Linked DNA regions of Idiomarina loihiensis L2TR. The protein of the gene in region 3 interacts with the protein of the main gene of each other region in a pairwise test. Links are inferred from orthologs where the notes say so. Each region holds a gene or a part of one and is shown on either strand. Other genes may lie near its edges. The genes, in order: plsB, ybgC and acpP.

Evidence for each region.
Region 1: the proteins of acpP (region 3) and plsB interact in binary tests that used the Escherichia coli proteins (3 or more experiments, as listed by UniProt). The link is inferred for Idiomarina loihiensis L2TR from one-to-one orthologs.
Region 2: the proteins of acpP (region 3) and ybgC interact in binary tests that used the Escherichia coli proteins (3 or more experiments, as listed by UniProt). The link is inferred for Idiomarina loihiensis L2TR from one-to-one orthologs.

What each region holds. Positions count from the first base shown.
Region 1 is NC_006512.1:275,772-279,048, reverse strand. What follows is about bases 1-3,118. They hold plsB (glycerol-3-phosphate 1-O-acyltransferase PlsB), read right to left. Parts: upstream 2,762-3,118; coding sequence 239-2,761; downstream 1-238. Other genes in these bases: lexA (transcriptional repressor LexA), read left to right, coding at 2,893-3,118; ubiA (4-hydroxybenzoate octaprenyltransferase), read left to right, coding at 1-251. Also shown: more of lexA, read left to right, coding at 3,119-3,277. UniProt on the Escherichia coli protein: Catalyzes the transfer of an acyl group from acyl-ACP to glycerol-3-phosphate (G3P) to form lysophosphatidic acid (LPA). This enzyme can utilize either acyl-CoA or acyl-ACP as the fatty acyl donor.
Region 2 is NC_006512.1:1,167,795-1,170,817, forward strand. Bases 8-2,871 are described here. They hold ybgC (tol-pal system-associated acyl-CoA thioesterase), read right to left. Parts: upstream 1,713-2,871; coding sequence 1,302-1,712; downstream 8-1,301. Other genes in these bases: tolA (cell envelope integrity protein TolA), read right to left, coding at 8-160; tolR (protein TolR), read right to left, coding at 163-591; tolQ (protein TolQ), read right to left, coding at 588-1,298; ruvB (Holliday junction branch migration DNA helicase RuvB), read right to left, coding at 2,114-2,871. Also shown: more of tolA, read right to left, coding at 1-7; more of ruvB, read right to left, coding at 2,872-3,023.
Region 3 is NC_006512.1:1,438,781-1,441,803, forward strand. The notes cover bases 160-3,023. They hold acpP (acyl carrier protein), read right to left. Parts: upstream 1,780-3,023; coding sequence 1,540-1,779; downstream 160-1,539. Other genes in these bases: mltG (endolytic transglycosylase MltG), read right to left, coding at 160-700; pabC (aminodeoxychorismate lyase), read right to left, coding at 697-1,485; fabG (3-oxoacyl-ACP reductase FabG), read right to left, coding at 1,898-2,635; fabD (ACP S-malonyltransferase), read right to left, coding at 2,652-3,023. Outside these bases: more of mltG, read right to left, coding at 1-159. UniProt on the Escherichia coli protein: Carrier of the growing fatty acid chain in fatty acid biosynthesis.

The DNA.
Region 1 (3,277 bases), 1.2 Mb from region 3 along the record:
TTGGCCGCTTCGACCGTCTGGCTATTGGCCTGTTGCAACTCGCGACTCTGGCCTTATTGGGCTGGATATTGCACTTAATTACCGTTGAACTTTGGGTGTGGCTGGCATTAGCGGCTATTTTTCTGTTGTTTGCTTACCAGCACTGGTTAATACGGCACAGAGAGCCCGGAAAGTGCTTCCAGGCTTTTCTGCATAACCATTATATTGGCATGGTATTCGCTATTGGCTTAGCCGTGCATTACTGGTTCTGATTACTCTCAGTCGGCTTTTGCTCTTCTTTGGGTGCTTCTTTTTGTTCATGTTCTGCCTGCTCTTTTAGCTGCTGAACAAACTGCTCAACCGACTGACGAATGGTTTGTAGCACAGGGCCGTCAATGAGCTCATCGACCTGATCGCTGAGCTCGCCCACCGGCTCGGCAGCAATTTGCTGGCCGTCGTCATTAATTTCTACCAGACCTTGCTGTTTTAAACTGGCAATCAGCGTCGACATAACTTTCTTATCGTAAAATTCCGGGGCGTCAATACCGTGAATTGAACTTAAGCGTTCGGCCAGGGTAATAGATTGCTTTTCGAGATCTGCCCGCATAATAGGCTGCGCCTGTTGCAGCAACTCAAGTACAATACAATAACGCTGCAAGGTTTCGCTGGCACTGTTGGCCAATAACCTCAGCCGATACCACTGCGCACTTTCCCGTTGCGCTATGGTGCAAACACCGTCTTCCAGAGTAATTAGCTTTTGTCGCGCCAACTCTTCAGCAAGAGCTTCCGTCCAGAGCGGTAAGTCTTCAACATTATGACTCAAATAGAGCTCGGCTTTTAACGACGGATAAATTGCCTGCGTCCGCGCCCCAATTTCGGCCACGCTGACTTTCTTCTTAGCCATGATAATTGACGCAACAATACCGGGAACGACCATCAAATGAAGAATGTTATTCCGGTAATACGTCATTGCTATGGCTGTCATGCGCTCCAGCGACACGACTTCACCCATGGTGTCGCTATCAACCGTAAATTTGTCGGTGCGCAGTGCCTGTTGCCAAAGCTCTTCCGGTGTCTCCTCCGGCACGCTCATCATATTGCTGTATGGCACTTCGCGCAGCACGCCCAGATAAACCTCCAGTTGAGCCAACAACTCTTCTTTCATCAGCGCGTGGTGCTCTGAACTCAGTAGCGCCAATGCGGTAAGGTTAACGCTGTTTGCCGCCGCTGAATCGTTAATGCCCTGCATAACTTGCTCGGCTAAACCACCTACCACCGGGTTCAACCAGCCCGGGCGTTCCGGTTCCTGTGCCCCTCGCGTGACCGACTCATGCCAGTTAGGCGCCACTTTGTCCAAATGGTGTTTTAAATTAATAGGCTGACCGAAAGTCACAAAGCCCTGGCCAAAATTGCGCAGCTTGGCCACGGTTTTCAGAATTTGAAAAACCGACTCTTTTTCTTTGTCCTTACCTTTAAGCTCTTTCAGGTAAGTAGCCACTTCCATAATATGCTCGTAACCAAGGTACACTGGCACCAGCGATACTGGGCGTTGCTGGTCCCGCAACATGCCCTGCACGGTCATTGCCAGCATGCCGGTTTTAGGCGGTAATAAGCGGCCGGTTCTGGAGCGGCCGCCTTCACTGAAGTATTCCACCGGGTAACCCTTCTGGAACAACCAGCACAAATATTCGCGAAAAACCGCTGAATACAGTTTGTTACCCCGGAAGCTGCGGCGAATAAAGAACGCGCCGCCACGGCGGAAAATGCCACCAACAGGGAAAAAGTTAAGGTTCACGCCAGCCGCGATATGCGGCGGCACAAGGCCTTCTTTATAAATAACATAGCTGAGCAGCAAGTAGTCCATATGGCTGCGATGACAAGGCACATAGATAACTTCGTGTCCTTGTTGCGCCAGTCGTCGAATCGTATCCCCGCCTTTTACATGAATGCCGTTGTAAATCCGGTTCCACATCCAGGTCATAAAACGATCTAACACCCGGATAAGTGTTGAATTATAGTTGGCGGCTATTTCATCGATATAAGATAAAGCGCGCTTGCGGGCGGCTTCTTCACTAATCTTCTTACCTCTGGCTTCATCCGATACCGCTTTTTTTAGCGCCGGGGTATTAATGAGTGCTGACATCAGCTCTTTGCGCTGACTTAGTTTAGGGCCGGCAACAGCATGGCGCATACGGACGAAGTGAACTCGCGCTACCCGCGCCAATTTGTGCGCAATACGCATATCGGTGCCGTGGTCACGCGCCATAGTGCCCAGGCTCACCGAACGAGAGAAACGCAGTAACACTTGTCGACCAGAAAAAATTACCAGCCAGAATTTACGCCAATGGCCCGGATTATCTAAGTCACCGGTCATAGTATTACCGGCATGCGCTTCTTCTCCGGCCTGGCGGCCCCAGAATACGCCCGCAGGTATCAGTTGAACATCCAGCTCCGGCTGGTCTTTGTGCAGGGTTAATAACTGGTGAAATTCGGACACCGTTTGATCCGAGACCTCATTCGCCAATTCTTCCAGATACATGATTCGGTTATAGGTTTTACCATTAACCACAAGAGGGTCGACAGGGTCTGGCAAGCCACGCTTGTGCGCCGCCCGCTGTAAAATTGATAGATCCGCTTTAGAGGTTGAACGCATTACATAAACAATTGGCTTGCCAACAGTTGCTGAATGCTCTTCTTCAGTGCCATCCCAAATTTCCTGAAAGCGCGTTAACCAGCGTAACGGGTATTTAAAAATTGGGAAAAAGCGGCTTATTCCTTTCATATAGAGACCTCTGTTTTAAACAGAAATACAGGATACCAACTTCGTGTAAAAATGTCGTTCAAGAAATTACTTGCGAAATCAATTTACCTGTATATACTCACAGTATCACTGTACAAATAAACAGGTACATTATGCGCCCGTTAACACCAAGACAATCTGAAATTCTTGAGCTTATTAAGGATAATCTGCACGCAACCGGTATGCCGCCGACCCGTGCCGAAATTGCCCATAAGCTGGGTTTCCGCTCTGCCAACTCTGCGGAGGAGCACCTGAAAGCGCTGGCCCGTAAAGGCGTTATCGAAATACTCCCCGGCATGTCGCGCGGTATTCGCCTTGTCGGCGATGACTACGATATCGCCGATGGCCTGCCGTTAATCGGCCAGGTTGCAGCAGGTGAACCTTTATTGGCTGAACAACACGTTGAAGGCCATTACAAAATTGACGAATCACTGTTTCATCCAGCCGCCAGTTTCTTACTTAAAGTAAACGGTATGAGCATGAGAGACATTGGCATTT
Region 2 (3,023 bases), 270 kb from region 3 along the record:
TCTCTTCTGACATATCCAGCTCGCTTTGATCTAAATTGACTTCCATCGCCTCCGGCGTCGAGGGAGTAAACTCAAAGCTAAATAACAACACACCCGCGATTGTAGCGTGTATAACAATCGAATATATCAGCGGTAAGGTTAAGCTATCTGATTTTGCCACAACTAATTATCCGACGAATCTGTCATTAAACCGACTGACGGCACACCCGCTCTTTGCAGTAACACCATCAGTTGCACAATTTGATTATAAGATACGGCACCATCACCATTGACCATAACCGGAGTATCAGGTTCAACCTGCAAATGAGCGGCAACCAAAGTTGCAAGTTCATCTGCCTGCATCGGCGTATCCTGGGAGTCACCCTGATTTAAATAATAGCGACCTTCAGCATCAACCGACGCCACTAAAGGCGGTTTACTCTCTTCAGAGAGAGGTTCGGCGGTTGCTTTCGGTAAATCAACTTTAACGCCCTGAGTAATCAAAGGGGCTGTTACCATAAAGATGATCAGCAGAACCAGCATCACGTCGATGTAAGGTACTACGTTAATTTCCGCAACCGGCTTACGACGCTTGCGCGGCATTACCATCATACCGTTTCGCCCTCTACTTTACTTTTGCCTGCCTGAGCCGAAGACTGCCGCTGTAAAATTGAGATGAATTCATCAATAAAGTTCATGTACTGATTATCAACTTTTTCCACACTAGTGGTAAATCGGTTGTAAGCAATAACGGCCGGTATCGCGGCAAAAAGACCCATCGCAGTTGCAATCAAAGCTTCGGCGATACCCGGTGCAACCATGGCCAGCGTAGCCTGTTGCACGGCACCTAAAGCGATAAAGGCGTTCATAATTCCCCATACCGTTCCAAACAAACCAATATAGGGGCTTATAGAACCAATAGTTGCCAGAATACCTAAGTTATTATCCAGCTTTTCGGTTTCTCGGGCGTGAGCTACGCGCATGGCACGAAACGCACCTTCAAGCATTGTCTGCGTATTTGTTGTTGAGTGGTTGCGCAGCCGAGCGTACTCTTTAAAGCCCGCGTGAAACAGTAACTCCATTCCTCGTGCATTTTTAGCACGAGCCGAGATTTCCTGATAAAGGCGTGCAAGATCGACGCCTGACCAGAATCTATCTTCAAACTTTAGCGCGTCATTTCGAGCCTGCTTCAACACTTTCTTGCGCTGAAAAATTAACACCCAGCCCCATACCGACATCGCCAGTAACATAACCATCACCAGCTTGACTAATAAACTGGCTTGCATGAATAAATCAATAAACGATAGTTCTGCTTCCACGCTTTAAACCCCTGACTGAATACGCGATATTATCGGTTCCGGAATAGCAACAGCTTTCATCGCCTGATTATCAACACAGGCTGCTAAAACAGTTGCCTGACAATGCACGCTGCCATCCTTCGCCAAAACTTGTTGTTCGAAAACCAAAGAGGCTTTCTTAATCTTTGTTACTTTAACAGTGACCATTAATTCAGCATTAAACTTAGCCGCCTGCCGTAAATCCAGTTCTACCTTGCGAACCACAAAGGCTATATTGTGAGCTAACCAGGTATCCTGTTCAATCCCTAATGATCGTAACCACTCTGTTCGAGCTCTTTCAATGAACTTGAGATAATTAGCATAATAAACGATACCACCTGCATCCGTGTCTTCGTAGTAAACCCGGATAGGCCATTCAAATTCATAATGAGACATTACCACCTCAAGTAAAGTTCCGAAAAGTTACCTTTGTGTAATATTTTGTAAAGAAGCCCCTAAAACCATAACTGGTTACTTTGTCAGCAGACTTTTTTTTATAACAGAATGAAAAGAACAAAATATCAACACCATGATTTTTAAGATATTTTCTTTTTTGTTACAAATATGTTGCGCTTTTTTTGAACAAATAATACAACTTCCGGATTAGTTATTGTAATGCGAACATCTAATTTTTCTTGTTTGATCAGAATCAGATTAACTTTATAATACTCAGCATATCAAAGACGAAGAGATTGGTTGTCACTTTTTCTGAGATTGTTTATTCAGTAATAGTTCCCTGGATTTAACTTCCTTCTTGTTGTTCTGTTTGCCCGCACATTGTGCGGGCTTTTTTTTACCTATTTTTCCGGCTTTAACCCAAAGTGCTGATAAGCTCTGGGAGTCGCTATACGTCCACGCGGCGTGCGTTGCAAAAAGCCCTGCTGAATCAAATAAGGTTCCAGAACATCCTCAATGGTATCTTTTTCTTCGCCTATCGCTGCCGCAAGGTTATCTAACCCCACAGGCCCACCCATAAACTTTTCCATAATGGCTAATAACAGCTTCCGGTCCATATAATCAAAGCCAGCCTGATCAACGTCCACCATGGTCAAAGCGGCATTGGCTGTCACTTCATCAACGTCGCCATTACCTCTGACTTCGGCATAATCGCGTACCCGACGCAATAAGCGGTTGGCTATACGCGGCGTACCTCTTGAGCGGCGCGCTATTTCACGGGCACCACCGTCGAGCATACGGACATTCATGAAGTGAGCCGAACGCCCAACAATATCGGTTAATTCATTAACATCATAAAACTCAAGGCGCTGCACAATACCAAAGCGGTCGCGTAGCGGTGACGTCAGCGCGCCAGCACGAGTGGTAGCACCAATGAGGGTAAAGGGTGGTAAATCTAATTTAATCGAACGGGCTGCAGGACCTTCGCCTATCATAATGTCGAGCTGGTAATCTTCCATAGCCGGATACAGAATTTCTTCGACAACCGGGCTCAAACGGTGAATTTCATCAATAAATAAGACGTCGTGTGCTTCGAGGTTGGTCAACAACGCCGCTAAGTCACCGGCTTTTTCCAGAACCGGACCCGAAGTTGTTTTAATACTCACATCCAGCTCATTCGCCACAATGTTCGCCAGCGTCGTTTTACCCAACCCCGGAGGACCAAAAATTAAGAGATGATCCAGGGCTTCCTGACGCTTGCGCGCGGCCTCAATGAAAATTCCCATCTGTTCAACGACATGCTTCTGCCCC
Region 3 (3,023 bases):
TGGCAAATACGCTTGCAACCAGCGGACGTTCATCGGCCAAACCGGTTTCTTTCTCAATAATAGAAGCCAGTATCAGCAATTCGTAAGGTGAGTTTACAGGGCATCTGTCTGAACGCTCTTGCCAGGCATTTTCCAGCACCTGCTGCATAGATTGGTACGCTTGCTTCAGAATAGCAATATCCGTTGTGTAAGCTCTGTAACTGTAGGTTTCAGGTAATAAAACACCTTCAATAGAGGTTTCTGTAACGCCCAGCTTTTGCCTGAGTTCCGCCGGATCCAATTCAGAAGACTCATCTTTTAGGTAAGGTAGCTGTTTTAGTTGAGCTCTCCACTGCTCGAGAGTCAATCCTTCAACCAGAGTCACAGTAAAGGTTTTTTCCCGCCCTTGACTCAACATACTCCAGACATCAAACCAGCTTTGTCGTCCGTTAATTTCATAAAGGCCAGCTTGCAAATGGTCGACATCGTCAAAAACCTGACTCAGGCGATAAATTAATGCAGAGTTCCCCTTCTCAAAGTGCTCTGTTACTTGAATGGTTACGCTACGGGCAGTTGCTCCTCCTCTAAAATCTAACAATAGAGGCGTACTAGCGTCACTTTGTATTGGCTGCGATAAATACCAGCGCCCGGATACAAAGACAGCCACGGCCGAAACCACAAAAGCTGCAACAAGCAGCGCTAAAATAAGACGTTTTTTCATAATATAAGCTGCTCTAATACCGCCGGCAATTTGCTCTTATCCAATACTTTACCATTAAACTGAGTGACCGTAACAGCGCCTCTGACACTGTTGCTGAGGATAATCTGCTCAACGTCAGCTAACTCATTCAATGAAAAATGACCGATACGCAAAGGCGCAAGCATGTCTTCATCAATAATCAACTGGCGAATAATTCCTTGTACACCGGAAAAACTCAGATCGGGGGTGTACCATTGCCCTTGTTTGTACCAAAAAACATTTCCCTGTATGGCTTCGACAACATTACCTTCCGAGTCGCAGACCAGTAAATCGTCATATTCAGAAACGCTGCGCTCCTGAGTCAACAGAACCTGCTCCAGCCTATTTAATGTTTTTAAACCGGCCAGCTTAGGTTGTCTGGCTAAGTTCAATTCAGCAACACCAAGACTAACCGATTTAAGGTTACCCGGAGCATCACTTACCTGAATATATTCATTCGCCACTGCGCCGTCTGAAAAGCCATACCCTCGGCCACCATAACCTCTAGTGACAATAACCTTACACACACCGTTTTCAATGCCATCACAAGCGTTAAGGATACGCTGATGCAAAAAGTTAAAGTTTGGATGGTTTATAAATAAACGGGTATTAGCTTCAGACAGTCGGTTCAAATGTCGCTCTATATGCAAAGGCACACCTTGAACAACTCGTATGGTTGTAAAGTGCCCGTCACCGAACTGCAGCCCTCTGTCTATTTCAGAACAATGGAAAGGCGTATTATTAAGTAGTATTTTTCTTATTGTCATAACAAAAAAGGCGGAACCAATGGCTCCGCCTTTTATATCACGTTCTACGACAAATTAGTCGTTAGAATGATTATTTACGTAATCGATAGCTGATTGAACTGTTTTAATTTTTTCAGCTTCTTCGTCTGGAATTTCAGTTTCAAATTCTTCTTCCAAAGCCATTACCAGTTCAACTGTGTCTAAAGAATCAGCACCCAGGTCATTTTCAAATGACGCTTCAGGCTTAACTTCTTCTTCTTTAACACCTAATTGTTCAACAATGATTTTTTTAACGCGTTCTTCAATAGTACTCATGATTATAAAATCCCTCAATAGTCATCGCGAGAGTGAAAATTGGCTGTAGTGTAGTGAAACCAGCCTCATTAATAAAGTAAAAAATAGCATAAAGTTAAGAGGTCGTACCGCTAACCCCTTAAACCATCGCCATACCACCATTAACGTGAATGGTTTCACCAGTGATATAAGCTGCACCTTCTGATGCTAAAAATGCTACCGCAGCAGCAATTTCCTTTGGCTCGCCTAAACGTGCTGCCGGAATATTATCAAAAATAGCCTGTTTTTGCTCATCATTCAGAGCTTTTGTCATATCTGTATCAATAAAGCCAGGCGCAACACAGTTCACGGTAATGCCGCGCGCTGCAACTTCTTTAGCCATTGCCTTACTGAAACCAACCAGTCCGGCTTTCGCCGCACAATAGTTAACCTGCCCCGGGTTTCCTGTTGTGCCAACAACTGAACTGATATTAATAATACGGCCATTACGCCGCTTCATCATGCCGCGTACAACCGCCTTACAAACTTTAAATACGGCTGACAAGTTCGTGTTTAAGACAGCATCCCATTCGTCGTCTTTCATTCGCATCATCAGGTTATCGCGGGTAATGCCGGCGTTATTCACCAGAATATCAATAGAACCGTACTCTGATTCAATCTCTTTAATAACCTGCTGCAGACTATCAGAATCGGTTACATCCAACGCCAGGCCCTTGCCTTTTGAACCAAGATATTCGGAGATTGCAGCTGCACCTTTATCAGAGGTCGCTGTACCAATGACTTTCGCTCCCTGACTAGCAAGCAGTTCAGCTATTGCTTTTCCTATTCCCCGGCTTGCGCCTGTAACTAATGCGACTTTATTTTCAAAGTTTTGCACGTAAATAACCTTTTTATTAAAGTGAGTTCAAAGAGTCTAGCGTATTCAACGCACTACAACCAAAAGCCTTAGTAATACGCTTGTTTAATCCAGTCAGTACTTTTCCCGGACCAACTTCATAGGCTGTTTCGACATCCAATTTCGCAATCTGTTCAATCGTTTCAGTCCAGCGGACAGGGCGATAGAGCTGACGCACCAAGGCATCTTTAATGGCATCTTCGCTATCGGCTATTGCAACGTCCACATTATTAATGACCGGGGTGTGTGGCTGTTTCAACTTTATCGACTTTAACGCGTCGGCCAATTGACTGGCTGCTGGCTGCATCAAAGCACAGTGTGACGGCACGCTAACAGGTAATGGCAAAACCCGTTTAGCCCCGGCTTCCTT